One region of the Peribacillus sp. SIMBA_075 genome, then DNA from elsewhere that is predicted to be linked to it. Evidence: riboswitches for the same ligand, from Rfam matches in the RefSeq annotation. Region 1 holds a riboswitch; each other region holds the start of a gene.
What was found. A riboswitch is a leader RNA that binds a small molecule or an ion and turns the genes downstream of it on or off. The one in region 1 is predicted to bind S-adenosylmethionine.
Positions count from the first base shown of each region.

Region 1 (8,165 bases):
TAACAGTACTTTCGGAGAGGGTTGGAATTACTATGGCGAATCTTTCCATTCTGAAAAATGGAAAAGCAAAAGCGGTTCGTTTTTCAACATTAGAAGCCATATGTAAGACTTTGGATTGTCAGCCAGGTGATATTTTGGAGTACAAGGGCGACGAAGACACTCAATAAAAACAGACAACAACTTTCTTCAACCAACGGGATTAGATAGTGAAATTAAGATGAAGGGATAGCTATTAAGCTATCCCTTCTCTGCGTTTATTATTGATATTTAATTAAAGAAATCCATTGAGAATTGCATTGATATTAATGACAAAAAATGTGATGTGATTTTCATAGTTTGCACCTCAAAAGGGAACCCGTTAATTTAGATAAGATAAAAAACAAAAAGGCTTATATTCCAAAGTGTATCATGTATTTATTTTCCTCTTAAGCGTGAAATATTTTGGAAGCTAACTCATTAAGTTCAGCGATTTTTTATACATAGTTGAAGACGTAATCAGGTGAGACTCTCGTTATGCAAAAAATAAACTTTTGTCAGTATCGCTGCCTTCGAGTGTCTAACCAACGCGGTTCGGCACGGCAAGGCGATCTTGATATCCGTTCAACTGCATTTCGATAGTCATCAGCTCCGGTTACAGATCGAAGATAACGGCATCGGAATGGAAGAAATCCAATTCGGATTGGGCTCAATGGGATGAAGGAACGGCTTGAACCATATCACGGCACGCTGTCCATTCATTCCGGGTCTGGGCAAGGAACTTTCGTCATATGTAATATTCTGTTGCAGACAGAGCAAGTACATGGGGCTTACGAAACGCGAGATGGAGATTCTGGAGCATCTGTCAAACGGGCTGCGCTACAAGTTGATTGCCGCCAAGCTATTTTTATCGGAGGGAACGATCCGCAATTACTGCTCGAAGCTTGACGTCAAAAACCGCGAAGAAGCAATAGAAATGGCGCGAACGGAGAATATCGTGCAGGCGCTGGAGAACTTTCCGATTTTTCTCTTGTTTTTTTCAAATGCTTCTTCCCCGTAATATTCAAATCGTTTATCATGCAACCATAACAAGTTAACATATAGAAATTTAAACTGTTTTTCAACAAAAAAACCCGGCTGGGATAGCAGCCGGCTCTTTAACTCTTGCACCCTTTAATTGAAGGATATTATTTCACAAACTTTCTTGAAGTAAAAAACGTTCGTCACCCAAAGAGTCGTACTCCTTCTCTACTATTTTAATCTATTTGTTGTTAGAGTACGCCTGAGCAATCACTTTTGCAGCCTTTGCGATGAGTTTATCATTAAAGCTTGCATTCTCATCATTGCGACTTGACATGATCGCTATAATAATCGGTTCTCGATTTGGCGGCCACACAATCGCTATATCATTTCGAGTTCCATAGCCACCGGCTCCGCTCTTATCTCCAACCACCCAACTTTCTGGTACACCAGCTCGAATGAGGGAATCACCTGTAGTATTCCCTTTTAGCCAATTTGTGAAAATTTCTTGCTTATCGGCAGGAAGGTACTCACTGATTCCAAACACCTCAAGGGTAGTTGCAAGTGCTTTAGGGGTACTTGTATCCCGTGATTCCCCAGGAATAGCTTCGTTCAAATCTGGTTCAATACGGTCAGCCATTGTGATAGTATCGCCACTTTCCCGTAACGCCTTTTCAAATCCATCTGGTCCGCCTAATTCTTCGAACAGAAGATTTCCTGCTGTATTATCACTATACTGCATCGCTGCTTCAGCTATCTTTCCAAGACTCATTCCTTTGTTCACAAAGTCTTCTGTAATCGGAGAATAGGTAATAATATCTTCATTGGTGAATGTCCTTATTTTCTCAAGCACTGATATCGGATTTTGCTTTAACAATACAGCTGCGGCTAGGGCTTTGAATGTAGATGCATACGCAAATCGTTCGTTCTCACGAAATTCCACGGTTTCTTTCGTTCCTGTATCAATGGCATAGACCCCAAGCCTTGCATCATATTCCTTCTCAAGTTGTTTAAATTTCTCCATTACGGTTTCTTTTGCCGTAATATTTTCTGACGTTTGGTTAGTTCCCCCGGTATGTTCTGTTTCTGCTTGTTGTACAACCTGTTTTTTCTCATCTGAGCAGCCTGCAACCATAAGCACCAATCCTATTGGTGCCAGTATTTGATAAAACCATCTTTTGTTCATGATATAAACCTCCTAATTATTTGATTAGACTCTTATGTACGAATTGAAAAAACAACCTCATGCAAGGAGTTTTAACAGATTACGTTTGTAGTCTGATTACATCTGTAGTATAGTATTACATATGTAATCAAGAAAAGTCAATTCTTAATTTTTTAACCATCAAGCTACTAGAAATATGCTATATACCTGTTTTTTAAAATTTAAAAATCAAGAGAGTAGGTATTGAAGGACATGTTTTTAACTCATTTTATATTAGGTTTATTGGTGTCTTCATTTTCCGTTACTGTTATCCTACTTATACGAAAATGGTTTGGAAGACAATTAACAGCAAAATGGCACTATCATTTGTGGATGTTTCTTTTTATGGCTTTAGCACTTCCATTCATACCTACTGATTTATATAATTTTAATTCTGTCTTTAGCAGTGGGGATATAAATCAGATTCATGCAGCCAGCTCTAATACGGAAAAAACTGGAACTGATATGATGCAGGGCCTACACCTCATACAAGACTTTTCTGTATCGGTCAATCGGCCGAACCTGTCCTTACTTAATATGGGGGTGATGGGTTTATGGATATCAGGGATGCTTTTATTTACCTTTACTATGGTTCGTGGATGGCTCACAATTAGAAGGATAAAGAATTATTCTTCTCCGTTTTCCAATCAAGAAGTTCTCGTGCTTTTCGAAGAATGCAAGAAAAGACTACGGATAAAAAAATCAATGGAGATCGTTATTTCGAAAAGAGTCCAATCTCCAATGATATTCGGACTTTTTCAAACATATATCGTCATACCTGCTCAGCATGAAAACTGGCTTAGCTTGAAAAATTACGAGTATATCTTTCTTCATGAACTGAATCACTATAAAAACAAGGATTTGCTGACAAATTACTTGATATTATTCTATCAAATCATTTATTGGTTTAATCCCCTTGTTTGGCTTGCTTTTAGAGAAATGAGATTGGATCGGGAAATCGCATGTGATACATCTGTTTTACAGTTACTGGATGATAACTCTTTTAGTGAATATGGAAATACTATCATTAATTTTTTGGATCTTTCAAAACGGTCAAGTAATCTACAGTTAGTGACACAACTAAACGGTTCGAAGCTTCAAATCAAAAAACGAATTGAACAAATTTCTGCCTATAAGCATTCCGCAAAAAAATCAATAAGGAAAAGCGTCTTTATTTATGTGTTGGCCACTATCATTTTGACAATCCAATTACCTATCGTTTTCGCATTTGCGACGGAAAACGACCGATACTATTTTAAAAATGACGGAGCAGTTTATGAGGATTTACATCAATTCTTTAAAGGGTATGAAGGAAGCTTTGTTTTATATGATCAAAACGCACAGCAATATCGCATTTATAATGAAGAAAAAAGCACTTTGCGGATATCACCTGATTCCACATACAAAATCTATAGTGCCTTATTTGCTCTAGAATCAAATGTGATATCACCCGAAGAATCCAAACTTTCATGGGATGGGACTGAGCAGCCCTATGAAGCTTGGAATATGGATCAGGATGTCTCATCTGCTTTACAAAAATCTGTAAACTGGTATTTCCAGGAATTAGATCGCAGGACAGGATTTGAAACAATTCAATCCAATCTACAAGCGATAAACTATGGGAATTCCGATGTATCTGGGGAATTGGGTGAATTCTGGAACGAATCCTCATTAAAAATTTCTCCAGTCGAGCAAGTCCAGCTGCTGCAAGCCTTTTATAACAATCAATTTGGATATAAGGAAAGGCATATCCAAGCCGTTAAGGAAGCACTGCTCATAGAAAAGAATGAGGAAGCTCGCCTATCAGGAAAAACAGGTACAGGAACAGTGAATGGAAAAAACATCAATGGTTGGTTTATCGGTTACGTAGAGACGAAGAACAATACTTATTTCTTTGCTACCAATATACAAAATGAAGATGATTCATCTGGAAGCAAGGCGGGAGAAATTACTTTATCAATTTTAAAAGATTTAGGAATCTATAAAGAAAATGGAGGGGAGAAAAATGGAGAAAAACATTCCTAGCATATCAGAGTCAGAATGGGAAATCATGAACGTGCTTTGGGATAAAGCCCCTCAAACAGCAAATGACATCATAGTTTCCTTACAGGAGAGTACCGATTGGAAGCCGAAAACCATACGTACCCTTCTCGATCGATTGGTTCAAAAAGATGTAGTAGGTGTCAATAAAGATCAAAGAGTTTACACCTTTTACCCGCTCTATACACAGGAGGAGTGCCAGCGTGCCGAGACCGAATCATTTATCAAACGTATCTATGGAGGGGCCATGAAATCCATGCTGGTCCAATTCATTCACGAAGATGCCCTATCTGATGATGATATCAATGAACTGCGCTTTATTTTAAATAAGAAACCTAAAAAGTAATAATATTTAAAAAAGCGATTTGGGATTTTTCCAAATCGCTTTTTTCGGTCAAAATCGAAATAACGGCGGACATATTTCCCATGTAATGATCTGTGTGGTTTGATACGAAAAAAATCAGAACTTTCGTCTTAATAATAGTTATGCATGAATTTAATTCAATAGATGTTTTTTATCACGCTTCTTGATAGTGAAGGCTTCTGCAGGGCCTGGAACAAGCAATCGCAAAGGCTACAGGAATAAAACATTTAACGCAATCATCCGCAAATTCAAATTAATTGAACAATTTTTTGATTGACACTGCCATACGGTCATGATAAGATCACTCTCATACTATATTTACTGAATTTAAAATATTTCGTTTAATTGAATATAATGTTTGACTCTTATCAAGAGAGGTGGAGGGACTGTGCCCTGTGAAGCCCGGCAACCGTCAGTTATTTAACTGATATGGTGCCAATTCCTGCAAAGCAATGTGCTTTGGAAGATGAGAGAAAGGATTGTTTAACCAACCTTTCTACTCATGTGTAGAAAGGTTTTTTTGAGGAGAAAAAACTTTCCTTTCCCCTACAGACTAACATACTAAGAGCTGCTGCCAGCATTAATTTCAGGTATTACAGTTACAACAATCCTTCTAGTTGGTTGCGGGGGTTGGTGCAGGTGGTTTAGGTAATTTGTTATATCTTGAAGGGTTTCAGCTCAATAATAATGATGTTTAGTCATTGTTTTTTATTCAATTTATAGGTGATATATGTACAACAAAAATAGATAAACGATAAGGGAGAAATGAATTATGAAAAAGTGGATATCAACTTTAGCAGTTTCCTCAGCATTAGTATTAAGTTTAGCAGCTTGCGGTACGACTAACAGCGGATCAGATTCTTCAGACAAAGAAAAGAAAATCCTTGTGGGTGCATCAAACATTCCACATGCTGAAATTTTAGAACAGGCAAAGCCATTATTAAAGGAAAAGGGAATTGATTTAGAAATTAAAACATTCCAAGATTATATTATTCCGAACACAGCGTTAGCTGATAAAGAGATTGATGCAAATTATTTCCAACACGTTCCATATCTTAAATCAGTGTTAAAAGAGAATCCAGACTATGACTTTGTAAATGCGGGTGCTATTCATATTGAGCCAATCGGCATTTACTCTAAAAAGTATGATAGCTTAAAAGATCTTCCAAAAAACGGTACAGTTATTATGCGTAATGCTGTAGCTGAACAAGGACGTATTCTATCTATTTTTGAAAAAGAAGGCGTTATTAAGCTAAAAGAAGGCATCAATAAAACAGAAGCTACGATTAATGATATTGTAGAAAATCCTAAAAACTTAACTTTTAATGCAGATATAGAAGGTGGCCTATTACCTCAAATTTATAATAACAACGAAGGTGATGCGGTTGTTATTAATGCGAACTATGCGTTAGATGCAGGGCTAGATCCGCTTAAAGACCCAATCGCTGTTGAATCGGGTGAAGATAATCCATATGCAAACATTATCACTGTACGTAAGGGCGATGAAAATAAAGAGACAGTAAAAGCGTTAGTAGAAGTACTTCGCTCTAAAGAAATACAAGACTTCATTACTAAAAAATATAAAGGTGCAGTCATACCAGTATCTAAATAAAACACCCTTTCATGAACTATACCCCGAATAATGGACACTTCGAAAAAGGTCCATTACTCGGGGTTCTTCTATGTCTATACACTAGAAAAGCAAAAAATCCGTTTACAAAAAGCTGCTTAATAGAAGATACAAAAACTTAAAGCGTAAATTTCTTAAACATAAATACTTAACTAAACTCAAAGTCTTAAGGAGGAAGCCCTACTATGAATTTTAAAATGCAAAACAAACAAAATCTACTAATTGAGAGAATTACGGATCAACATCTAGTTATTCTGTGTGGATATTGCCGTCGTCACGGTCAATCCTCTCCATGTCAAAAGAAACTAAGAAAATCGTGATAATATGCAATCCAAAAGTGATATAAAGATTACATAAAATATTGGATAAGATATACCAATCAATATTTGTAAGTAGTCATATCTAGTCGACACCTACGTATGTAATCACCGAAAAGCCTTTCCCATGAAAGAAATTAAAAGAATCCTTTGATAAGAAAGATAATAGATGGGAAGAATAACATTAACTGTTGTTCCTTTATTCATTTCACTTTCAATAACTATCTTTCCTTGATGTGCTTTCACAATTTCATAGCAGATCATTAACCCTAAGCCAACCCCTTTTTCTTTGATACTATAAAAAGGTTCTCCAAGATATGGGATACGTTCTCTTGGAATCCCACATCCTTGATCGATAAAACAAATACTTACTTGATGACTATCAAGTGTATCGATTTGAACCAAAATTTCTCCTCCCGTTGACATCGCTTCAATTGCATTTTCTAAGATATTGATAAACACTTGTTTTATTTGGTTTCCTTCACAAGGTATGTAGGGAATTTCTGATTTAAGCTCTGTTCTGATCTGTATATTTTTCATCATTGCTTGAGGTTGCAGTAGCGTTATAACTTGTTCTGCTAACATGCTCAAATTATTGAGTTGAACCTTTACTGCTTGTGGTTTAGCTACTATCATAAATCTATTTGTGATTACTTCTATTTGTTCAATTTCTGATGATATTACATCTATGTACCACTGATTTTCTTTATTTTTCATTGATTGTATTAGTTGTATAAATCCTTTAATAGTTGTAAGTGGATTTTCATGAGCTATTGCTGTAGCTAATTTTCCTACCACATCCAGCTTCCCTGATTTTCGCAGTAACTCTTCCGTTTTTAAACGTTCAGTGATATCTCGAGTAATAACCATTGCAACTTCTTTTTCACCTAATCTAAAGATATCGATGATTAACTCAGTATCTATTTTCTCTTCTATTTTAAAAACATATTCGTCTCGCAAAGTGAAGTAATGTTTTCCCTTTTCGAAATCTTTTATAATGTTTATAGTTTTAATGTTTTCAGGAAGAAAATCCATAACAGATATGGAAAGAATTTTTTCCTTACTATAACCTAATCTTTTACATGCAACTTGGTTTACGTCGAGAAATCGAATTGGAAATCGATCCTCGTTCAATTCTAATAGGTAAATTGCAACAGTTGCATGTTCAAATAGAGTACGGTATTTCATCTCATTTTCTCGTAATTGTAGAATAGACATATAACTTTCTTGTAATTGTTGAATAGATATATAATTTCACTCCTTCACTTCAAATTTTCTAAATATTCTAAATATTATATATTGGAAAGGGGCTTGATGCAAGAATCCTTATTTATAATTTATTCATATTTTCCATGAAGCATAAAAAGTGGTTCTATATAAATCCTGTTAACCATATGGACAGGTATGAGTTCCCATCTTTTCCGTCTAGACTCAACTATTTGGAATTGCTGAATAGATCCGATTCTCTAAAAAAAAGTATATAAAACTACTTTTTTCGATATTTTTCAGAAAATTTCGACTTTTATATTTACAACATGAAATTTTTCTTGTATGCTAATCTTACTAAATTAAAAGAAGGTGATGCCAATGAAATAAAGAGAAATATAATGCACA
Region 1 covers NZ_JAWRYN010000033.1:32,419-40,583, forward strand. Annotated here, with positions in the region: gene SB775_RS19880 (helix-turn-helix domain-containing protein) at 1-167, shown strand, start outside; partial or broken gene SB775_RS19885 (LuxR C-terminal-related transcriptional regulator) at 502-1,036, shown strand; gene bla (class A beta-lactamase) at 1,238-2,131, opposite strand; gene SB775_RS19895 (BlaR1 family beta-lactam sensor/signal transducer) at 2,414-4,225, shown strand; gene blaI (penicillinase repressor BlaI) at 4,206-4,586, shown strand; SAM riboswitch class I at 4,967-5,077, shown strand; partial or broken gene SB775_RS19905 (ABC transporter permease) at 5,170-5,299, shown strand; gene SB775_RS19910 (MetQ/NlpA family ABC transporter substrate-binding protein) at 5,377-6,216, shown strand; partial or broken gene SB775_RS19915 (ATP-binding protein) at 6,660-7,757, opposite strand; gene SB775_RS19920 (hypothetical protein) at 8,099-8,165, shown strand, end outside.

Region 2 (8,165 bases), on a different contig from region 1:
TCCATATTTCATCCTTTTCTTCCCTCAGCAATGAGCCAGTGCTGGAACTATGTATGGGAAATTCGAATTCAACCTTTTTCGTTTCAAGATTTATCACTGAACATTTGGTATCTCCAAAATTAATTACATACAAGCGATTCGCTTGCACACCCTGAAGAACGGTCAAAGGGCTTTTACCGACACTGACTACATCCTGTTCCTCACCTTCATCATTTAAAAAATAAATGGAGTGATTCGATTGATTGACTGCCACGATGCTTTTTCCATCATGTAATAACTGCATATTGACGATCCCTTTCCCAATTTCCCAACTGTTTATCAGTTTTCCTTCTGATAAAGAGTAAACTTGGACTTTCTCCATATCCTTTCCATAAAGCAGGATAGTATCTTTGTCTGCCAGGAGCAGGGCTCCGGTAAATGGTTCTGAAATATCCCATTTGGCAAATGGATGATAGTTTTCATCTATGAAAGTCAGGGAGGTATCCTTGATATTGACTGTCGCCAAGAAAGATTTACTTTTATTTATTTTTGTAAATGTATTACTGCCATTACACCCAGTAAGCAGTAAGATGGCAAGAAAAAGCCCAATGCCCCACTTCATATTTTAAGCTCCTTATTCATTAAATATCTATTTTTTTAAAATTTTAACAATGATTTGTGAAAAAAGTATGAAGCGGAAAAGAATATTCTCTAAACTAGCATCCGTATCACAACCGGAATCATAACCTTTCCAATTCAGTGACATAGGATATGACGATCGCGTTTTTCATTTCTTCTGAAAGCGCAGAACCCATCACGCGTTTAATACAGAGGTAAAACTTTTCCAGTACTGGTTTCCGGGCACGGGGGTGTGCATTTTCATCTAAAAGCTCGCGGCGAATGAGTTCCGATAATACTTCCCTTCCACCTCCATCCGGCACCTTACGATTATTCCATAAACTTAAATAAGCCTCCAGTACTGCTTCTTGCCTGACATTATCTTTCATATTATCCCTTCCATCCATCACTAATTTATACATATTTTTAATCAAGTTTGTAAAGACTACCTTAATATTACGATTACGCAATAAAAAATTCAAAAAAAGGAGTGAGTAAATTGTCTCAAGTATACCGCTGTCCGAATTGCCGGACAAATAAATCTCGCTTCAATCTCATTAAGCAAGTATCAACCCCCATTAAAAAGGATCCGCAATCCGGTGAAATCGTTGAACAATATTCGAACGATTCGCTTCAGCCTTTCCATCTAGCATATAATGGTCCAGAAATTCGGGTGCAATGTGCTGCTTGCGGATTAATTGAAGACGAAAAGACATTTGCCGCCTTTGGATTGCAACAATGAAAATGGTCAGACCCATTTATGGTCTGACCATTTTTTCAATCTTTTCCCACCGACATTTTTGCTGCGGTCTATGGCAATTGGAATGACTTTTCCATCCCCATATCCATCATCCAATAATGCATTCTCGATTTCAATGGCCTTTTCCCTAAATCTTCATCTAGATTTTTCATCGAATTCGGATAATCATTCTTATTCCATGGCAATATTACCGCCTCCTTGATAAGAAAGTCTCCTTTTATGTTTCTTTTTAATGGGCGGCAGACGTTTATTGGGCCGCTTTCGCTTCCAAAGCCTTCAACTGGCCGATGATAATTTTCCTATCCAACTTTTCACCGATAATGACGATATTCAATGGCATTTTCATCATTTCATTCATATACATCGGCATTCCGTATGAGTATTGGAATAAATGGGGGAGCTGTGAATGTGTAAAGGAAATGTATCCTTTCATTCGATAGACCGTTTCCGGAAGGCCCCTAAGCCAATCTTCAAAGTCAGTTTGTGTCACGGCACCCTCAAATGTGTGGACCACTGCAGTTAAATGCAAATGGTCGTGTACATCAAGCTTTTGATGGCCATTTTGCCGTTTTCTTTGCATCTGCTGCAACGATATCAAGGAAATGGCCGCATACTCCGTCAATAAACAAACAGCATCGGTGTTAAGCGCCTGTATCGAATATATCAGCTGTGCTGCCTCCATCTCACTTACAAGGTCCACTTTATTCAATAATATGAAATCCGCATGGTGGATTTGCTCAGCAAGCAACTGCCGAAGCTGTGGAGACAGTTCTTCCCGATCGCGCCACCGTAGTAAATCGACGACCGTTATAATCCCTTTATAATCCAGTCTTTTGGCGAAAAGCGGCGACATGATGCCATCCAATACTTCAACTGGATGGGCTGCGCCCGTCGTTTCAATATAAACGGCGTCCAGGTTGTTTTCAGTTAGCAATTCATGAAGCTGAACCTCCAGCTTATCCTGAATGGTGCAGCAAATGCAGCCGTCAAACAACTCCTTCAATGGCACTTCATCACCAATCAGGCCGCTGTCCACCGATACACTGCCGAGCTCATTTAAAAGGACGGCCACTTTCCTATTTGCTTCACTTTCCTGTTTTAATATATTTCGTAGAAGCGTCGTTTTCCCGCTGCCGAGAAATCCTCCTAATATGTAAACTTCGGTTGTTTTCATTTGTATCTGCTCCCATGATCCTGTAAAATTCAATTCCGTTAAATTTTATCATACTTATCTTTTAAAAGCACTTGCCCGAACCACATAAAAAAACCAGCCCGTAAGCTGGTTTTTCGACAATGATTCATGCTTGAACTTCGTCTTTTTCGTAAATCGGCACCCATCCTGCCGCTGTAACGAAAATACGGACAGCTACAGTTTTTCTATCTTCTGCCAGCGTGAAATAATGCCGTGTGGATTCTGGTACACTAATAAGATCTCCTGGATTAAGCCGTACATCAAACCACCGCTTATCGCTGCCCTCAATGGCAAAAATACTGGTTCCGCCTGCTATGAAACGCACTTCATCATCTTCATGGTGGTGTTCCTGCTTAAAGTTTTCAAGCATTTGATCCAAGTTTGGATTTGCATCGGATAATGTGATGATATCTTGAGCTTTATAGCCTCTTCTTTCGGAAATTTCCGCTATCTCAGATTTGAAAGTTAAAAGGATTTCCTCTTTGTCAGCATCTGTCAGATCGTATTTTTCCACAAGATGGGCCGGTAATTTCGAAATGTCCCATTGTTCATAAATAACCCCTTGTGTTTCTAAAAAGCCTTTTACCCGTTCACCGTTTTCAATAACCTCGTTTGTTTCATGGAACCTAATCATCGCCATCATTCATCCTCCTCTAGGATTTTTATCTTAAAGAACCTGCAAACGCCTTTTGTTGATTAAGCAACAGTTGATATTGAAATAAAAATTCGCAAGCTTCAAGTATTCTTTTTGCTTCGAGTCCGCTTATACCCCAAACCGTAATTCCATGATTGCGGATCAGCACGGCGCCAGAGTCTTCTACGACATGTTGCTTGAACTTATCGGATAACTGTTGAATGTCAGCGTGATTATATATGATTGGAATCCGAAGCTCTGAATCTTCATCCCACCGTCCGGTCGCTTTTATGATTTCATGATTATGAAAAGAAACTTGACCTTCATCTCCGTACAATTCGGATATCACATTATTTTCAACTGTATGGACATGGAGTACACAGTTCGCATTGGTTTTCCCGTAAATAACGGTATGAAGCAAAGTTTCGGCCGATGGCCTTAGCTCCGTTTCTTCAACTGGTTTTCCTTTTAAATCCACCAATAAAAAGTCCGAATCCGATTGCTTCCTTTTATCCTTACCGCTTGCCGAAATATAAAAGAAAGGACTTTTGGGCTCGCGGATGGACAAGTTCCCGCTTGTTCCCATAAACCAATCCCTTTGGGCCAGTTCAGCTTTAATATCGGCTAGCTCCAGCCATTCTTCAGTATGTGTGTTCACGCCTTTACCTCCTCCCGCCGCTTTAAAATAGCAATTACATCATAAAACGTCTCAAAACCTTGATGAGGAATCCCTTCTCTATCACAATTCTCAAGCAGCATGTCACGGGCTATGACAAAATCGGCCTGTTTTGCCGCTTCAAAATCCGTTACTGAATCTCCAATAACGAGTTTAAAATCACCCGCACTCGCAATTCCCCTCATAATGGATGGCTTGCAGCAACCGCAATCATTATTACATTGCTCATCACAAGCATGTGGCCACTCAATATAAATCTTTTCCTTATCAAAAAATGCATTGTTGCAATAAACGGAATCTGCTGGCAAGATATCATTTAAAAGAGGGGCAATGAAAAAATCCATGCCTCCACTTACAATATATAAAGGGATGTTGGCTTTTTTCGTATACTCAACGAATTCATTAAATCCTGGACGAATGCCGGCCGTCTCGCTTACATATTGAATGATGTCATCCTTCAAGCCACTATCAAGCAAGGAAAACATATCACCGACCCCTGAAGATATACTGATTTTTTGCTGAAGGACATCGTCTTTCAACTTTTCCCACTCCGGAGGCGCAAATTTTTTCATGATAGAAATGATATTATCTGTGTTGGTGATCGTTCCATCGAAATCGCAAAAGATGATCGGTTTCATTATTTCTTACAAGCCTCCCCATAAAACAAGAGCTTTTTTTAGTCCTTCTTCCTCAGCAGCCGCTTCTGATAGGTCCTTTCCTGCGAGAACGGCTTCAACAGCAGAACGGAAAGCCTTGGCCCCGCCCTCTGCTCCGTCAGGGTGTCCATGAATTCCACCTCCGGCATTAATGACACTGTCCAGCCCAAAATCCTTGATCAGGTTGGGAACCATGCCCGGATGAATGCCTGCAGAAGGTACAGGGAAGGCCTTTTTCCATGAAAACTCATCTTTTGTAAGAGCTTCAGCAATCGCTAATGTTTCCTTTTTTTCAAGTGCGACATTTCCATAAGGTGATGGGAACAAGGATAAATCCGCTCCTGATAACCTCACTAATTTACCAAGCAATAATGGATACCCGATCCCATAAAATGATGAAGATGCCAATGCCCCGCTATATGCGGGGTGCGCCATGATCGGTAGCTTGATATGATCATGTTCACTTAAGGCTTGCAATACATCCAAACCATATGTATGAACGTTGAACAATAAAGCATCTGCCCCTGCTTCAGCCGCTTGCTTCGCCTTATCCAATAAATCAAATGTTTTCCCTGATAGATTGACAGCATATAAAGTTCGGTGGCCAGTGGTTTCAAAGACTTCATTCAAAATTCTTTTTCCCGTTTTTATTCTATCGAAAAATGGAGTCTGTTCCTGGTCAAAGAGAATCTCATCATCTTTAACTAGGTCGACACCTCCTAATGCTTGTTGCTTCAGTTGCTCATTATGGAAGGTTAGATCCCTTCCTAATACACCTTTAAAGATGCTCATCACAAGGGGCCTGTTAAATACCTCAATCTTTTCCCTTATGCCTGTAATGCCAAATTGCGGTCCCGGGAACGCTTTTTGAATAGCACCGACAAAATCCAGGTCGATCAGTTTTATTTCACCGTCCAATGAAAGTTTGCCGAAGACCGTCGTAAGGATTGCAGGTAAATCATTAGAGAAATTCCCAGCCGGATAGGCAATTTTAATTAGCGAACGGTACACTTTACGATTAAAGTAGCCGTTTGCCCTCTCTTCTTCAGATAGTGGCGTTACGGATACTACACGTCCCTTATGCTTTTCCAGTTGCTTCTGGACCAATTGGGGCAGGTCCGTCCATGTCCCCACAGTCAAACCTAAGGCAATGCTCTCTGCTTTTTTCTCATGATTTCCATTAAAGTCATGAATTAAATAAGTAGCGACTATCTCGCTCATCTGATCACTCCTATTACACGTTAGTAAACTCTCGAAGTCATTAACCTGGCATTGCTCTAAATGGCAAAAGCCCCTTCATATAAGAAGAGGCTTTAAAAAGCCATCTTCTTATCTCCCAGCCATTGGCTGCAAGAATTAGCACCGTGCCTTGTGGATTTCATGAAAATCCGGCGAAGAATTCCGCCCCATTTTACAATGGAATTACGGTCGGTTGCTGGGCTTCATAGGGCTAGTCCCTCCACCTGCTCAAAATAAGAAAACGCTGATATATAGTTACAAGTATCGAAAGATTTAGAATTTATTTTGTATTCTGACAGGTAATCCATACTTTGTCAATACGTTTTTAACCATTTAACGGTGGGATACATTGGATACTCAATCCTTCGTCAAAACAAGTTTAGTGTGCGAATTCGTTCCACAGCCTCTTTTAACCGCTCTTCCGAAGTCAGAAGCCCTACCCTTACGTAACCCTCGCCAAATTCACCGAATCCATTCCCTGCGGCAACAGCTACGTGGGCATGCGTTAATAAATAGTCTGCAAAACTCTCTGACGTAAAACCTTTTGGTACCTTGAGCCAGGCAAAAAATGATGCTTCAGGAGCTTTGACTTCCCAGCCGATTGCCCTTAATCCCTCAATGAAAACATTCCTGCGCCCCTCATACATCTTCACTAATTCCTCTACACAGCTCTGCGAGTCAAGCAATGCACTTGCCGCTGCTTCCTGTATCGCCGGGAAGAGACTCACATAAAGATGGTCTTGTAATAGTTCAAGAGCCTCTATGACACTTTTATTCCCCATTGCGAAGCCAACTCTCCACCCTGCCATATTGTATGTTTTCGATAGTGTGTATATTTCTATTCCTACATCCTTCGCTCCCTTTGCCTGGAGAAAGCTTGTCGGTTTTTTTCCGTCGAACCCTATCGCTCCATAAGCGAAATCGTGGACCACACAAATTGAATGCTCTCTTGCGTGGGAGACGGTTTCATCAAAAAAACTTTCAGTTGCAGAAGCACCAGTGGGATTATTCGGATAGTTCAAGAACATCATTTTGGCTTTATCAAGCACGTCTTTATGTATAACTTTGTAATTCGGAAGAAAACCATTTTCTTCTGTCAAGGGCATGAATTCGGTTTTTGCCTGGGCTAACACTACACCTGAAAGATAATCCGGATAGCCGGGATCAGGAACCAGGATCGTATCACCTGGATTTAATAAACACTGCGGCAGTTCGACAAGACCTGCCTTTCCTCCAAAGAGAATCGCCACTTCACTATTTGGATCCAGCTTGACTCCATATTCACGTTCATAAAAGACGGCAGCGGCATCCTTTAAATATTGATGTCCCCGGAATGGTGAATATTTATGATTAATCGATCTTTCAGCGGCAGTCTGTAAACTTTTCACGATATGTTCAGGCGTCGGTTGATCAGGATTTCCCTGGCCTAAATTAATGACATCATGTCCTTGCGCCGTAATCGCATTGACTTTTGCGACAAGTGAGGCAAAAAACTGCTTTGGCAGGTCCTGAAGCTTTCCGGATTTTTCGAATTGCAACATTTATACACCTTCTCTGAAATTTCTTGAAATTCTAGTCACAAATGATATATGTTTATCATAGTCTTGTAAAGCATTTTTTACATGTGGGGGTTTTAAACGATGAAGTGGAAAATAGCTTGTATTCAAATGGATATAGCATTCGGGCAACCGGATATCAATTTTCAGGTTGCGGAACAATGGTTGGAAGAAGCAGCACGGTCAGAACCCGATATCGTCATTTTACCAGAGCTTTGGACAACTGGATACGACTTGACCAGGTTAAATGAGATTGCTGATCAAGAGGCGGAAAAAACGATTGAATTCCTTAAAACACAGGCAAGGAAACACGAGATTCACATCGTAGGCGGTTCCATTGCCAAAAAAACGAGCAAGGGTTTCTATAACACCATGATCATCATCAATAAGGATGGCAAACTCATTAAAGAGTATGATAAGCTTCACTTATTTCAATTGATGGATGAACATCGCTACCTGCAGCCAGGTGAAAAAGAAGGTTTATTCACTCTTGATGAAAAAATATGTGCTGGATTCATTTGTTATGACATCCGCTTCCCTGAATGGCAGCGAGCCCATGCTGTTCAAGGTGCCGAAGTTCTATTCGTAACCGCAGAATGGCCTAAGCCCAGACTCGATCACTGGAGAGCCTTATTGATTAGTCGTGCCATCGAGAACCAAGCCTATGTTGTAGCCGTTAATCGTTCAGGTTCGGATATCAATAATATATTTGCTGGTCATTCCTTGATTATTGATCCATGGGGAGTTATCGTAAGTGAAGCGGGAGAAGAAAACGAACTATTGACAGGCACCTTGGACTTCACTAAAGTTACGGAAGCACGTAACAAAATACCTGTATTCGAAGATCGCCGGCCG
Region 2 covers NZ_JAWRYN010000005.1:139,636-147,800, forward strand. Annotated here, with positions in the region: gene SB775_RS06500 (YncE family protein) at 1-601, opposite strand, end outside; gene SB775_RS06505 (hypothetical protein) at 720-986, opposite strand; gene SB775_RS06510 (hypothetical protein) at 1,097-1,339, shown strand; gene SB775_RS06515 (hypothetical protein) at 1,408-1,542, opposite strand; gene SB775_RS06520 (CobW family GTP-binding protein) at 1,605-2,531, opposite strand; gene SB775_RS06525 (cupin domain-containing protein) at 2,656-3,189, opposite strand; gene SB775_RS06530 (methylthioribulose 1-phosphate dehydratase) at 3,212-3,841, opposite strand; gene SB775_RS06535 (2-hydroxy-3-keto-5-methylthiopentenyl-1-phosphate phosphatase) at 3,838-4,497, opposite strand; gene mtnW (2,3-diketo-5-methylthiopentyl-1-phosphate enolase) at 4,504-5,736, opposite strand; SAM riboswitch class I at 5,842-5,994, opposite strand; gene SB775_RS06545 (pyridoxal phosphate-dependent aminotransferase) at 6,123-7,295, opposite strand; gene SB775_RS06550 (carbon-nitrogen family hydrolase) at 7,395-8,165, shown strand, end outside.
Region 2: it holds a riboswitch for S-adenosylmethionine, as region 1 does, so the genes downstream of both, mtnW (2,3-diketo-5-methylthiopentyl-1-phosphate enolase) here and SB775_RS19905 (ABC transporter permease) in region 1, are expected to answer to the same signal.

Region 3 (8,165 bases), on a different contig from region 1:
TTCGGAACATTTCCTTTCCATCCGGAACATGCCCAGCATGACAGCAATACACTTCTCCAAAATCATATTGGAGTAATCTTTTTATAGAATCGATGATGATCGGGACAGACTCTTCCCGTAAGACAAGCTTTGTTTTTGGTGTTACGAAAAGATCTCCGGAAAAGAGCATGCCATTACTGTGATTCAAATACACCATATGGTCCTTCGCATGACCAGGGGTAAAAATCGGCTCCCACTTTTGGGTGCGGGAATGAATGGCCTTCCCTAGCGGATCAGCCTTAAAGGCGTCTCTCTTCCCCCAAAATATTTTGCGATACTCAGGATATTCAGCATCCTTCGCACAAGCATCGACCGACATCGGATGAATGAATATCGGAACCTTTTTATGTTCCATTATCCAGGCTGCGCCCCCTGTATGGTCCTCATGATAGTGTGTCAGCGCCACTAAATCGAAGTCTGCGGACTCATAGAATGGAACAAGCCCTTCCAATAATATCTGCGCACCTGTATCTATCAATAGGCCATCCGTTAAAAAAACATAGACACTCATCCCCGACTTGCCGCTAGGAGTCCCGTGCACACAAACCACATCATTTACTGTCTTTATCTCTATCATGCATTTCCTCCCCATTATTGGAAAAAGTAGTTTCATCTGCCTTTTTTATATTATTATAATACATGTATTATCTCTTTACCCTTTTGACAAGAAAATAATGGAATAATTAACCTGGATGGAAAGGCTTGATAATTGTCATTTAGCCCATTTTTAGAGGAATGGTTTTTAACGAAAAGCACGGAACAAAAAGCAGGAGCAAGCCGAGGGCGGACCACCCGCGGAAAGCAAGTGCCTTTTGTTCCAATCAACGTTCAAATTACAAGCCATAAAAAAACTGTAGGCAAACTTGAACTGCCCCGTAAATGTTAGACACCAAACTAACATTTACGGAGTGTTTTTCTATGGCTAAATTTTCTGCCGAACAGAAAATATTTATTACGTGTCTTTACCTAGAAGGAATGCACTTTCCCTTCTCGGAAAAACTGGCAATATCCTATCCTATTCTTTTGAACTTTATTCTTTTTCGCTATAATGATATGGAAAGGGAGAAAGAAGGTGGAAATGATGCTTGAAAATCTCAAACAAAAATTCCCGAACGCTCTTACCAATAAAAAGGATACTAATGATTTTACTGACTATGTTTGGTTCGAAGACACAAGAAGTATACTTGGCATTCCCCGTTCAGAAATCACAGCTGAAGAAATCCGTTTATTGGAACTGCTTTTTGTTCCTTCCATAAACCAAAATAACCTCAATACGTTTCCAGGCACATCATGGAAAACTTTTTTATCCGAACCGAATGCACCATTGCCTTTAACAAGCTGGGAGAATGTTCGATTCATTCATTTCAAGCTTACTCATGCTGATTATTCCCACTCCGATTTTGAAGACGCCTTCCTCGCTTTCGTTCCATCTGACGCAGCCATTGTCTGGGAAAATGAAACGGCAGGAATCTTAATTGAAACCGACAAGGATGAATCTTTATCAAATAAAGAACTAATCGCCATTTCTTCCACGCTTGAAAGTGACTTTTATGTAAAGACCCGAATGTTCACCGGGCGCTTTCACCCAGTAAATCAAGACCTGCATCATCATAGGAATCAGGAGAAAAAATGTTTTGCTTTGGCACAAGTAAATCTGCCGGATCTAAAGGTGGCTGATTTGGCAGACATCATCCCCCATTCTTTAATAAATGACCTATCCGTTACGAATTCAAAGTGGTATATCAATGAGATTCTCGGCAAGACCAAACAGGATACTGAACTTATCAAAACGATTAAAACGTATATCGAATGTAACTCCAATGCTACCTATGCCGCCAAACAGCTTTATATACATCGGAACAGCTTACAATACCGGATAGATAAATTCACTGAAAGAACTGGTCTCGATATTAGAAACTTTCGTCACGCCTTGACTGCGTACTTGATTATATTAATGAATGATTAATTTTCATCAAAAACAGGGATTGTCATCCATTTTTGTGCAATGTGCCCATACTTTTTTCTAAACTGATAGCTTAGACTATAGTTAATTAGTACAAGTAATCAGGAGTTTAAAAGGGGGATTTTTCATGGCAGAGTTAATATTAGATCATATATTCAAGATTTATGATAAAAAGGTAACGGCTGTTAAAGACTTCAACCTTCGTGTTGCCGATAAGGAATTCATAGTTTTTGTGGGACCTTCAGGTTGCGGTAAATCGACGACATTAAGGATGATTGCCGGACTGGAAGACATTTCCCAAGGGGATTTATATATAGACGGCAAGCGAGTCAATGATGTCCCTCCGAAAGATCGTGATATTGCGATGGTTTTCCAGAACTACGCCTTATATCCCCATATGTCCGTCTATGACAATATGGCATTTGGATTGAAGCTCAGGAAAACACCAAAAGCGGAAATCAAGCAAAGGGTCAATGATGCTGCAAGGATCCTCGGACTTGAAGAGCTGCTAAACAGGAAACCTAAAGCCCTTTCCGGTGGTCAGCGCCAGCGTGTGGCACTTGGCCGTGCAATTGTAAGGGACGCAAAGGTTTTTTTGATGGATGAGCCACTATCCAATCTCGACGCAAAGCTGCGGGTTCAAATGCGGGCGGAAATCGCTAAACTACATAAACGGCTGGACACCACGACAATATATGTCACACATGACCAAACAGAGGCAATGACAATGGCGACACGTCTTGTCGTAATGAAAGATGGTATCATCCAACAGGTCGGTGCACCAAAGGACGTTTACGAGAAACCCATTAACGTTTTCGTCGGCGGTTTTATCGGATCGCCTGCCATGAACTTCTTCACCGGAACATTAAAAGAAGGCACGATTAAAATTGGTGCACAAACGCTAGAAATACCAGAATTGAAGATGAAAATGCTGCGTGATCAAGGATATGTCGGAAAAGATATAATCCTTGGCATCCGTCCGGAGGATTTCCATAATGAAGGAGTTTACTTCACGGAGTCCCCAAACACAACATTCACAACCCAAATTGATGTAGCCGAGCTCATGGGCGCAGAGATCATGCTTTACTCCACATTAGAGGGGCAGGACTTCGTCGCACGGGTCGATGCCAAGAATATTATCCAGGCAGGCGAGAAAATCAAACTTGCCCTTGACATGAATAAAGCCCACTTTTTCGATAAAGGGACCGAACACCGCATTTTAGTTGAAGAAGATGAACAGATGCAGGAAAGCATGAAGTTATCTGCTAATTAAACGCAAAAAGACCCGTTCATGAATGGGTCTTTTTGCGTTTATTCGAATAATATCTAATGGGCAAACCCTATTCCTGGACCAAAACCACTTCATCATGTCCGCATTCAGAGCATTTCATGAGATGCGGGCATTGGCCTTTTTGAAGGGATTGAGGGTATCCGTCGTTTTCTTTAAGTGTGTCGATATCCATATAAGCACTGTAATCATCAGCGTAATCCATGAATTTCCCTTTATCATCAAGACCACTGCTGCACTCCGGGCAATTTACATGAATTTTTCTTAGACCGTTGCAAAGCGGGCATAAAGACATTGTTTTTCCTCCTGTCCCCGATACTTATGATTTCATTATTTGCTGATTCCATTATTTTAACATATGGGAACACCCTCCCTAAAACCAGCGGGAGGGCACTCCTATGCAATTATTTATTAACCATGTCAGCAGGATCTACCCATGCTTTGAATTCAGCTTCCGTCAGGAATTCTAATTTCAACGCCGCTTCTTTTAACGTAGAGTTGTCCTTGAATGCAGTTTTGGCGATCTTGGCTGCTTTTTCATAACCAATATGCGGGTTCAATGCTGTTACCAACATAAGTGAACGGTCTACATTTTCTTTGATTTTATCTTCATTTGCAGTGATGCCAACTGCACAATTAATGTTGAAAGAGTGAATGCCTTCCGTCAATAATTTCACCGTTTGCAGGAAGTTATAGATGATGACTGGTTTGAATACATTCAGTTCAAAGTTACCTTGGCTTGCTGCAAAGCCAATCGTAGCATCGTTACCCACGATTTGTGTCGCAATCATGGTAAGCGCTTCACTTTGTGTAGGATTGACTTTACCTGGCATGATGGAGCTGCCTGGCTCGTTTTCAGGAATGGCAATTTCGCCGATTCCGCTTCTAGGGCCACTTGCCAGCCATCTGACATCGTTCGCAATTTTCATTAAATCCGCTGCCAATGCTTTCAACGCACCGTGTGCGTAGACGATTTCGTTATGGCTTGTCAATGCATGGAACTTATTATCCGAAGTGACGAAGGGATGTCCTGTATCTGCTGCAATTTGTTTGGCCGAAAGTCCTGGGAATTCTTTTTTTGTATTGATTCCCGTTCCTACAGCCGTTCCGCCTAGGGCCAGGTTCAATAATTTTTGGCTGCTTTCCTGAATCATCGCGAGATCTTTATCGAGCATCGCTTTCCAACCGGAAATTTCTTGTCCCAAAGTCAGTGGTGTTGCATCTTGAAGATGTGTCCGGCCAATTTTCACGACATCCCAAAATTCTTTTTCTTTTGAATCGAAAGTATCACGAAGTGCTTTGATGGCAGGAACCAATTTTTCAGCGACTTCCATAAAGGCTGCAATATGCATGGCGGTCGGGAAAGTATCATTGGAGCTTTGTGCCTTGTTAACATCATCATTCGGGTGAAGGGTTTCGGATTCACCATTTTCTTTTAACCATTCATTCCCTTTGTTAGCGACCACTTCATTCACGTTCATATTACTTTGCGTACCGCTTCCCGTTTGCCAAACTACAAGTGGGAAATGTTCATCAAGCGAACCTTCAAGGATTTCGTCGCAAATCTTAACGATGACATTCTTTTTAACCTCCGAAAGATCGCCAAGATCAAAGTTCACCTTTGCCGCAGCTTGTTTAACGTATGCAAATGCACGAACTAATTCAATCGGCATTTTTTCGTTACCGATTTTGAAATTGTTACGGCTTCTCTCCGTTTGTGCACCCCAATATTTATCGGCAGGAACTTTCACTTCACCCATCGTATCTCGTTCGATTCTGTATTCCATGTGTTCTCCTCCTATTGTTTGCACTATTCATCGAAGACCATATGTATATGAAATGAATAATGTCATATTATTCTTTCTCTCTATACATTGTACAAACTTTATTTTTTTAATGCAAAAATAACCGGCCAAGCCTCCCCCTTTTTCTTTAAAATCCATTTAATATCGTGTTTATCCCTGGACCCATGCAAATTTTGGATATTCTTTTTAGACACATAAAGTGTTGACACCGCTAGTCTCCAATTGCCCTTTTCATGAAAATCAAAGCATTATCATCCAAAATGTTCTTGACAGTATTTTATATATATAGTAAATTCAAAAGAAATTGAATAATCTAAACTCTTATCGAGAGAGGTAGAGGGAATGGCCCGATGACACCTCAGCAACCTTCATTTGTTTCAAACCAATGAAAAGGTGCTAATTCCACAAGTTTGTGAACTTGGAAGATAAGAAGAATGACTCGTCCCTATTTAATCAAAGTCTTCTTCTTAAAGAAGACTTTTTTTTATTTTATTTAACTAAAAAGGAGCAGTGAAAACTATGTACAAAACTGAAACATATCTTGCTCAATTAGGAAATCGCAGTGAAACGGCGACAGGAACAGTCAATCCGCCAGTATACTTTTCAACAGCTTTTCGCCATGAAGGAATCGGCCAATCGACTGGATTTGATTATACAAGGACAGGTAATCCTACACGCCAACTATTGGAACGATCCATCGCAGATCTGGAAAAAGGCGACCAAGGTTATGCCTGCAGTTCAGGAATGGCAGCCATTTCTACTATACTGGCCTTATTTAAATCAGATGATGCATGGATTGTCAGCGAAGATCTTTATGGCGGTACATATCGTCTGTTGGAACAAGGGTTTAAGAAATGGGGATTGAAGTGCGACTATGTGAACACTTGTTGTTTGGAGGATATTGAAAAAGCCATCACTCCTCACACGAAAGCCATCTTCATCGAGACTCCCACTAACCCTCTTATGCAGCAAACGGACATTAGCGCCGTTGCAGCATTGGCCAAACGATTTAATTTATTGTTAATCGTTGATAACACCTTTTACACGCCTCTTATTCAACAACCAATCCTGCTTGGAGCAGATATTGTGATCCACAGTGCAACCAAGTATCTCGGTGGTCATAATGATGTGCTCGCTGGACTGATCGTTGCTAGCGGCGCTGAATTATGTGATGCACTTGCCTTTCATCATAATGGCATGGGAGCTGTCTTGAGCCCCTTTGATTCCTGGCTGTTGATGCGCGGAATGAAAACCCTGGCATTGCGGATGGAACGTCATGAAAAGAATGCCAAGATACTTGTAGATTACTTGGCGGAACATGATTGTGTTACAGATGTATTGTATCCCGGTAGAGGCGGCATGATTTCATTCCGTATCATTGATGAAGCGGCGGTCAACCCATTTTTACAATCACTCTCATTAATTTCGTTTGCAGAAAGCCTTGGAGGGGTTGAAAGCTTCATCACCTATCCTGCTACACAAACACATGCCGATATACCGCTTGAAGTCAGAACGGCGAACGGGGTTTGCAATCGCCTGCTGCGCTTCTCCGTCGGCATTGAAGACAGCGAAGATTTGATCCAGGACTTACAGCAAGCATTCGCACATGTAAAAAGGGAGGCACTACGATGACCACTCATGATTTCAGCTTTGAAACCAAATTACTTCATAATCAACATAAATTCGATCCTGCAACAGGCGGTGTGAGCGTCCCCATTCAGCACGCATCCACTTTCCATCAATCCGATATCGATCAATTCGGCAAATATGATTACAGCAGAAGCGGGAACCCAACTCGCGAAGCACTGGAAGATATCATTGCCGAACTTGAGGAAGGCACTCACGGTTTTGCCTTTTCATCAGGTATGGCAGCCATTTCAACAGCTTTCCTGCTGTTGTCTGCCGGAGACCATATCGTCATTTCCGAAGATGTGTATGGAGGTACGTTCAGGATGGTCACAAACGTTTTGACGCGTTTCAATATTGAGCATACATTCGTTGACATGACGGACCTTGAAAGCATTAAAGCTGCCATTCAGCCAAATACGAAAGCCATATACATCGAAACGCCTTCAAATCCATTACTAAAAGTGACCGATATTAAAGCAGTATGTGATATCGCAAAAAAAGCCGGTGCTTTAAGCTTTGTTGATAATACATTCTTGACCCCAGCATTACAAAAACCACTGAATCTGGGCGCTGATGTTGTCCTTCATAGCGCAACGAAATTTTTATCCGGCCATAGTGATGTGATAGCTGGACTTGCCGTAGTAAAAGATCCGGATTTGGCAGTAAGACTCGGTTCCCTCCAAAACTCCTTTGGAGCGGTTCTTGGTGTACAGGACGCCTGGCTTGTAATGAGAGGTCTGAAAACCTTGTCCGTTAGAATGGAACACTCCCAAAAAGGGGCAGAAAAGATTGCCGCCTACTTAAATGAGCAGCCTTTGGTGAAAAAGGTTTATTATCCTGGCCTGGCCGATCATCCACAGCACGAAATCCAGCAAGGCCAGTCGCTTGGTGCAGGGGCAGTCCTATCATTTGAATTGGAAAGCGAAGAAGTCTTCCGCTCTTTCGTGAACACTGTCGAGCTTCCTGTCTTTGCCGTAAGCCTTGGAGCGGTCGAATCGATTTTATCCTACCCGGCCAAAATGTCCCATGCTGCCATGCCTGCTGATGAAAGGGAAAAGCGAGGCATCACGAACAGCTTGCTCCGCCTCTCTGTCGGACTTGAAAATCCGGACGATTTAATCAAGGATTTCGATGCTGCCCTCGTAAATATTGCAAAAGGGGAAGCAATTGCTGCAAAATGATTAAAGGATGGGTGCCTCATAAATTATGGGGCACCCACTTGTTTGCATCATTTTAATTCTTTTTCAACCTATTAATAAATAAAGGCCAACGATTTCTCGATGGCCTCCCTTTCATTTCTTCATATTATATTTATCCAAAAAGCGGTCCACCCGTCCACCTTTTTCAGCAAACTTCTGCTTTCCAGTATAAAAAGGGTGGGTATCTGAACTGATCTCCACTTTTAATAACGGATACGTTTGCCCATCTTCCCACTCGATCG
Region 3 covers NZ_JAWRYN010000017.1:15,477-23,641, forward strand. Annotated here, with positions in the region: gene SB775_RS14130 (MBL fold metallo-hydrolase) at 1-616, opposite strand, end outside; gene SB775_RS14135 (PucR family transcriptional regulator) at 1,118-2,005, shown strand; gene SB775_RS14140 (ABC transporter ATP-binding protein) at 2,130-3,275, shown strand; gene SB775_RS14145 (hypothetical protein) at 3,343-3,585, opposite strand; gene fumC (class II fumarate hydratase) at 3,695-5,077, opposite strand; SAM riboswitch class I at 5,414-5,527, shown strand; gene SB775_RS14155 (methionine biosynthesis PLP-dependent protein) at 5,615-6,727, shown strand; gene metC (cystathionine beta-lyase) at 6,724-7,905, shown strand; gene SB775_RS14165 (type B 50S ribosomal protein L31) at 8,017-8,165, opposite strand, start outside.
Region 3: it holds a riboswitch for S-adenosylmethionine, as region 1 does, so the genes downstream of both, SB775_RS14155 (methionine biosynthesis PLP-dependent protein) here and SB775_RS19905 (ABC transporter permease) in region 1, are expected to answer to the same signal.

Region 4 (8,165 bases), on a different contig from region 1:
ACTGATTGGTTTCCCATTATCCAGCGTTTCCAATTGAGCAAGTTCAGTTTTGTTTTCTTCCATTAAATCTGCCAGCTTATACATAAGCCTGCTGCGGGTAGCGGCGCTCATCCTTGACCAAGGACCTTCATCGAATGCTTTGCGTGCAGCTTTGACGGCTAAGTCGATATCTTCTTTATCTGCTTCATATACTTCGGCAAGTTTTTGTCCTGTAGCAGGATTAGGAGTGGAGAAGGTTTTTTTTGAAGCACTTTCTACAAACTGACCATTAATATAAAGCTTTTTTGGTCCTGTTAAAAATTTTTGCAGCTTTCCACTTACTTCTAACGTTAGATTTGTCATTAGTACCCTCCTGAATAATGAATATCTTGGGCAAAACATGATGACTTATTTGATAACGCTATGATCTATGCCAATTTTTATAATAAATGAAAAAAAGGGAATATTCAATCTTTATCATTCGACATAATACCCCAATCAAGAGTCATTCTTCTTTTATTAACGATGAAGTTTTTTGTCATGACATGTGTAAATACTATAGCGGAAATTAAAGTTAATAGTTAAAATGAATAGGGATAAAATAACTAGAAGGTCTAAAGTTCTTCAGGAGGAATATATGGGAAATGATGTTAAAACGATATCGCAGCGTAAATTATTAGGTGTTGCGGGTCTTGGGTGGATGTTCGATGCACTTGATGTCGGTATGCTTTCTTTCATTATAGTTGCTTTGAAACAGGAATGGAACTTAACCAGTGAACAGGTTGGCTGGATAGGGAGCATAAACTCTATAGGGATGGCTGTCGGAGCTGTTTTCTTTGGTGCGATGGCTGACAGGGTCGGACGCAAGAATGTCTTTATCATTACATTATTATTGTTTTCAATCGCAAGTGGCCTGTCTGCAGCAGTCGGTACACTCAGCTTGTTCTTGATATTGCGATTTTTGATTGGAATGGGACTTGGAGGCGAACTTCCGGTTGCATCGACATTGGTTTCTGAAAGTGTTGATGCTAGTAAAAGGGGAAGGGTTGTCGTCCTCCTTGAAAGTTTTTGGGCGGTTGGCTGGATATTGGCAGCACTCATCTCCTATTTCATCATTCCGGCTTATGGTTGGAGGGTTGCGTTGATATTAAGTGCAGTTCCCGCTTTATATGCACTGTATCTGCGCTTGAAGCTACCAGATTCACCGAAATTTACGGAACTTGAAAAGAAGCAGAGACCAACAGTAATAAGCAACATGAAAAGTGTCTGGAAAAAGGAATATTCTCGCCAGACCCTTGTTTTGTGGATTCTTTGGTTTTGCGTGGTCTTTTCTTATTATGGGATGTTTTTATGGCTGCCAAGTGTGATGGTCTTAAAAGGATTCAGTATGATTCAAAGCTTTGAATATGTTTTGATCATGACGCTTGCACAGCTTCCGGGCTATTTTTCAGCTGCATGGCTGATAGAGAAGATGGGTCGTAAATTCGTTTTGATCACATACTTAATTGGAACAGCCATCAGTGCCTTTTTCTTTGGATCGGCAGAGGGGTTGGCACTGCTGATAGTTTCTGGAATGTTCCTATCTTTCTTCAACTTAGGGGCATGGGGTGCGCTTTATGCGTATACACCTGAGCAGTATCCAACTGCAGTTCGTGGAACCGGTACAGGGCTAGCTGCTGGTATTGGCAGGATTGGCGGTGTCCTGGGGCCATTGCTTGTAGGGTATTTAGTTGCTGCCGGTACCCCGATTTCAACGATTTTCACCATATTTACAATTGCTATTCTAGTGGGAGCCGCTGCTGTGGCTTTTGGGAAGGAAACAAAGAATACCGTTTTGACATAAACGAAGGAAGGGGACCAATCAGTCCCCTCTTTTCTTTACTTAAAGTCTTTTATTATTTTTAAAAGGAGTTCGGAGGCAATCTTTGGACTATCTGCATTCATGATGGCTGAAACGACTGCGGTACCGGATAGCCCGCTATCTGAAAGTGAGGAAATGTTATCGGCTGTGATACCCCCGATTGCTACGGCAGGAATCGATACGCTGCGGCAAATTTCCTCCAAATCTTCAATGGCCATTAGCGTTGCATCTTGTTTGGTCTTCGTCGGGAAAACGGAACCGACTCCGATATAGTCTGCTCCATTTTGTTCGGCTTCGAGAGCTTCTTCAAGTGTGGAGACTGAAACACCGACAATCATATCGTCAGGAACCATTTGTTTGATGACAGGCAGTGGAAGATCATCTTGCCCAATATGAATTCCGTCCGCTTCAACAGCGAGTGCTATATCTACCCGGTCATTAATGATAAGGGGAATGGACAGCTCGCTCAATAACTGTTTTAATGCAGAAGCCTTTTTATAAAAGGAGAGAGAGGAATTGTTTTTCTCTCTAAGTTGTACGATCGAAACTCCTCCTGAAACCGATTCTGCAATGATTTTGGTCAATTCTTCTATTGCTATCGACTCTTCCGTAACTAAATATAGACTTAAATCAATTTGGGACTTCTTCATTTATTTTCACCTCATGCATCCAAATTTCCTTATCCATTCTTGATATTGCATCCATTAATCGCACTCGAAACGTTCCTGTCCCTTCATCTTCTTGAAGTTTTGCAGCTGCCAGGTCCCCTGAAATGCTCATGGTCGAGATACCAGCAATTGCCGCAGAATAGAAATCGTCCGTGACTCCGGAAAAGGTGCCGATAAGAGCAGTGGCCATGCATCCGGTACCAGTAACATTAGTTAAAAGGAGATTCCCGTTGTCGATAATTGACGTATGTTTTCCGTCGCTGACCGCATCCTTAGCCCCGCTGACCACGATGATACTATTCAATTTATTTGCTGCTTGTGCAGCCAGCTCTGCATTGCTAATCGCTAGTTCCCCTGAATCCACTCCGCGTGTAACGATATCCCCCCCCATCAATCGAAGGATCTCACTCGCATTTCCGCGAATGATTTGGAAAGTAACCTTACTTAGGAGCTCTGTGACTTTCTCTGTCCGATAGGAGGTGGCACCCACTCCCACCGGGTCCAAAATGACTGGGATATTCAGGGCATTTGCCGTCTTGCCGGCAATCTCCATTGCTTCTAAGGCTTTATCATCAATCGTACCGAAATTCAGGACCAATGCATTCGCTAATTTGACCATATCCGCCACTTCACTGGGGCTCGATGTCATTACAGGTGAGCCACCGATGGCAAGGGTGACATTGGCACAGTCGTTGACCGTAACAAAGTTGGTGATTTGGTGAACGAGAGGTTTTCTTTCTCGTACTTTCACGAATAAATCGGCTGCAGCAACATTCATATTAAGTCACTCCGTTCTTTTTTTGAAAATGAATGAAAATGATGGACAGGTCCATGCCCCCTACCGATTGAAAAGCTATTACGTATCGCTTCGGAAATATAGGTTTTGGCCTGTTCAATCGACTCTTTCAATGGCAGTCCATTTGCCAGGTTGGATGTAATGGCGGATGATAGGGTACAGCCTGTACCATGTGTGTTTTGTGTATGAATGCGTTCTCCCTTGATCCATTGGAAGTCAGTTCCATCATAAAAAAGATCGTTTGGATTTCCTGCTGCATGGCCCCCTTTAAGTAAAACGGCTTTAGAACCTAGTTCATGTATGGATATGCATGCCCTGTAAAAATCTTGTTTCGTTCGAATCGACAAGCCAGTAAGGACTTCCGCTTCTGGTACATTCGGGGTTACAAGTGTTGCAAGCGGAAGCAATTCCATTTTTAAGGCAGTGACAGCTTTTTCGTCTAGCAAATGGTGGCCGCTTTTTGAAATCATGACTGGGTCAAGGATAACGATGGAAGGTAAGTAGGTTTTAATGGACGCAGCGACTGTTTTCACTATTTCTTTTGATCCAAGCATTCCTATTTTTACTGCATCGACATGAATATCCTCAAAGATGGCAGCAATTTGATCCGAGATGATAGCTGTTTCGATGGCCTGAACTGAACGCACTTCCATTGTGTTTTGTGCAGTAACGGCTGTAATGGCAGACATTCCAAAGACACCATGTGCAGAAAATGTTTTTAAATCTGCTTGTATTCCAGCACCGCCCCCTGAATCAGAGCCTGCGATGGTTAATGCTGTTTTCATAAAAAATCCCCTTCATATAATTATTTTTTAGAAGTATGTTAAGTAATATGAAAGCTAAAAGCGCACCTGCGAATGAACTAAGCATAAAAGCTGGTAAAAAACCAAAAAGAGCAGCTTTTTCCCCCAATAGGAGGAGTGCAAGTGGATAACAGGCCAGGGATCCGAGAATGCCGGTCCCAATCACTTCCCCTAGACAGGCGAATTTCAAGCTTTGTGTTTTTCGATAAAGGACGGCAGCCAATAGTGCACCTATCATGCTGCCAGGAAAGGCGAAAATTGAACCGGTACCAGACATGTTTCTAATGATGGAAACTAATAAAGCTTGTGTTACCGAATAGGCAGGTCCCAATAAAACGGCTGTCAGGACATTTGCCAGATGCTGTATCGGGAAGATTTTAGCAAATCCGACAGGGATGAAAATAATTGAACTGGTCAGAGTCGTTATACCCGTGATCATGGCAGTCAACGTCATTTTCTTGATTGGATTCATCATCATGTCAATACCTACAGTGGCCAATCCTGTTCATTTTGAACCATATCCCAGAATAAATATTCATATCGGGAAGTCACCAAAAAGTGCTTTTCTAATCTCAGAAGTTCCTTTTCAGGCATGCCTCTTGTTAATTCTTCCAATAAAGCAATCAGCCACTTGTGTGCCTCACCGAATTCAGGAGATGAATAGGACCTTATCCAATCTGCGTAGCGGTTGTTTTCCAATGCTTCACCATTTTGTTTTTTTAATATCAAACCGATTTCGTAATAATCCCAAGCACATGGTAGGAGACAAGCGATGAGGTCTGCCAAAGTCCCATGCTGAGCTGCATTTAGCATGTAACCCGTATAGGCTAAAGTGGTAGGCGTAGGTTCTGTTTCTTCCAATTCCTTGGTACTGATTCCGAATTCCGAAGCATATTGCCGATGGATATCCATTTCCACTTGAAGAGTTTCGTTTAAAATACTGGAAAATCTTGCCATGGTTTCGATATTATGAGCTTTGATGACACCTAGAGCAAAAAGCTTGGAATATTCCATGAGATAGATATAGTCCTGCTTCAAATAATAAGAAAACTTCTTTTCAGGTAGCGTGCCGTTTCCAATTGCCTGGACAAAGGGATGTGAATGGTTCCTTTTCCAAATTTCTTTTGCCCGTCCATGAAGTCTTTCACTGAAGGTTTCTAATTTAGTATTCTCCATTGTTCATCCTCCTTTAGAATAGATCCCCTATTTACATCCATAAAAAAAACCGCTCCTGAATACGGAACGGGGTAGATGGATAAAGTCTGCAAATGGACGATATCATCCACTTCCCTCCGCCGGTATGAGCCGGTTCAGGTTCAAAGGGTCCGGAACTAATTCCATCTCAGTCTAAAAAAAGACTCCCCTAGTGGTGTGAATTGTATGTAATTACTGACATCATATCAGAAAGACAAGAAAATGCAACCCACATTTGAAAGGGGAAACCCATTTATGGCAAGTGGAAAAGGAAGAACCAGGTAATTGACTTTTGATGTTTATTGGGATAAAATCATTTCTACATCATTTATATATTGAATTCTTATCCAGAGAGGTGGAGGGACTTGGCCCAAAGAAACCTCGGCAGCAGACCCATTTTGGGAACTGTGCTAAATCCAACAAGCATTTGCTTGGAAGATAAGAAGAGCCGTACGGACACTGTAAGCCTCTTCTTGAATTAGAAGAGGCTTTTATTTTTGCGGAATAACGTTTAGTGGCATACTAGAAAAGGTATATATAATTTGGTGAAATCAAACCGGTTAATACAGTTTAGCTCAACTAGAAGCGGGCTCTATGATGACTAGGAAAGGAGCCATTTACATGGCAGAATTATTTAAGAGGATTGAACAGAGGAAGGCAATGCTTATTGAAGAGTTATTGGCCAATGGAGTATACAAAACCTCTGATGAAAGGCACCTTTATGATGCCCCGTTAAAAGTACTTGAAAATGAATATAAGATTGTAATAAATAGACCAAATAATGAGTCTCCTTCGGAATGGATGACATAGTATCCGATAGGCTATAATCTTGGGATAAGGAATATGATGTAAGCATTCGCAGTCTATACTTGTGGATGCTTTTTTTATTTATGTTTATATAGGGGATGACACAATATATACATATTTAGAAAATGAAATAGGCTTTTTGTCACATTTAAACTGTAAAATTACACATTTAATTTCAAAAAAATAGTTGATTTTAACTATAAGTTTCATTATGATGAAGGTGTAAAAAAATTGAATAAATGGGAGGTGGCTTGATGCTTTGCCAGAAGGTAACTGTAGAAAAAGTAGAAGAGAAGAGACAAGAAATGATTAAATTGGCGGCAATTTATGGTTTAACAAGTCTTCTAACTGTTCAAGCAAGCCAAGAATTGGATACGCTGTTGAATGCTTTAACAAATAAAAGAGATTCTGAATATTTTTCCCTTAAGAAAGTATATAGGTATTTCTAAATTCTCCATTTCGGCCTCGTTTAATCTGAAAAAGGCTACTGCTCAAGGCAATAGCTTTTAAATGAATATTTTAATTATCGACACGTTTCCCAAGTATAATCAAATCTCTTTCAATGCCATCGAGCTCTGCAACTCGAGGCAAATTTGCCCATTTTTCAAACCCAAATTTTGAAAAAAGCTTCAGGCTAGGTATATTGTGGGCAAAAATGAAACCTAATAAAGTCTTCACCCCTAATTTAGGGCTCACTTCAATTGCCTTTTGAATCGAAATTTGTCCGATTCCTTTTCCCCGGAAATAATCATCGATATAAATGCTGATTTCGGCCGTAGAATCATAAGCTGGCCGGCCATAGAAAGATTGAAAGCTCATCCATCCTGCAGTTTGCCCTTCTATAGTAATGATATATAGCGGTCGACTTTCTGAATGATGTTCCTCAAACCATTTAACCCTCGATTGTACGGATACAGGTTCCGTATCTGCCGTGACCATTCTTGAAGCAATTGTCGAATTATATATTTCAACGATTCTGGGTAAATCCGAAAGTGCTGCCTCCCTAAACTCTATGTGCTCTGCCATCATTTAAACTCCTATCTATCATTTATATTCAATCTCCAGAATAATGGGTATCATCCCGCTTACATAAAGGCCGGAGAATGAAGCCCAATCCATTGAAAGTTTTATATTATCATACACTCTTTACTATTTATCTGACAATTCATTTTTGTATGTTAAAACTACAGATTTTTGGGTATTTAAAATGATGAAATACTTCATAGTAAATAGACAAAAGGAGAAACCAATGAAAAAAGTAGCAGGTTTGTTAATTATTGTACTAGTTATTTGTTTTGCTGCATATAAATTTCAGGCCTCGGAGTCGAAAGATGTGCAAAGGGTAATGGCTTTTGGAGATTCGTTAACCTATGGAAAAGGGGATAAGGACGGGGAGGGATATGTAGAAGGTCTGGAGGATGAATTGAATAATCCGGAATCGGAACAAAAAGTGAGTTTTTGGAATTACGGGATAAAAGGTCAGGAAACGGATGGGATCATGAATCAGCTTGATGATTACCGCATTAAATCGAAACTTGATAAAGCCGATACTTTCATCGTTTATATTGGAACCAATGACTTGATCAATAGTAACGGCGGTGACTTGAAGAAAATAAGTGATCGAAAAATCGATGAGGGTAAACGGGAGTATATCAACCATCTTGATAAGATTACTTCGACACTGATAAAGGCAAACGATAAAGCGGATATACTTGTAGTGGGACTGTATAATCCGATTAAAGATAATCAAAAACTTGAAAAGCACATCCAAGATTATAACCAATCAATAATGGGAATATCGAAAAAGGATAAAAGGATGGTATTCATTCCTACAAATGATCTTTTTGAGAATAAAAAGAAAACCGAGTATTTCAGTGATAAGATTCATCCCAATGAAAAGGGATATCAGCTCATTACGAATCGGATTTTGGAAAGTTATCATTTCAAATGAAAGTAAAAATGCACAGAAGGCTGAATTATACCCCGGATAACGGACATACATAAAAAAGTGTCCCTTATCCGGGTTTTTTTGAGATTGAGACTGTTCCCATTGATTT
Region 4 covers NZ_JAWRYN010000004.1:159,148-167,312, forward strand. Annotated here, with positions in the region: gene SB775_RS05570 (aldehyde dehydrogenase family protein) at 1-342, opposite strand, end outside; gene SB775_RS05575 (MFS transporter) at 617-1,822, shown strand; gene thiE (thiamine phosphate synthase) at 1,858-2,490, opposite strand; gene thiM (hydroxyethylthiazole kinase) at 2,471-3,286, opposite strand; gene thiD (bifunctional hydroxymethylpyrimidine kinase/phosphomethylpyrimidine kinase) at 3,283-4,089, opposite strand; gene thiW (energy coupling factor transporter S component ThiW) at 4,058-4,579, opposite strand; gene tenA (thiaminase II) at 4,594-5,283, opposite strand; TPP riboswitch at 5,378-5,482, opposite strand; SAM riboswitch class I at 5,642-5,746, shown strand; gene SB775_RS05605 (Fur-regulated basic protein FbpA) at 5,923-6,111, shown strand; gene SB775_RS05610 (aspartyl-phosphate phosphatase Spo0E family protein) at 6,363-6,557, shown strand; gene SB775_RS05615 (GNAT family N-acetyltransferase) at 6,628-7,134, opposite strand; gene SB775_RS05620 (DUF459 domain-containing protein) at 7,358-8,059, shown strand.
Region 4: it holds a riboswitch for S-adenosylmethionine, as region 1 does, so the genes downstream of both, SB775_RS05605 (Fur-regulated basic protein FbpA) here and SB775_RS19905 (ABC transporter permease) in region 1, are expected to answer to the same signal.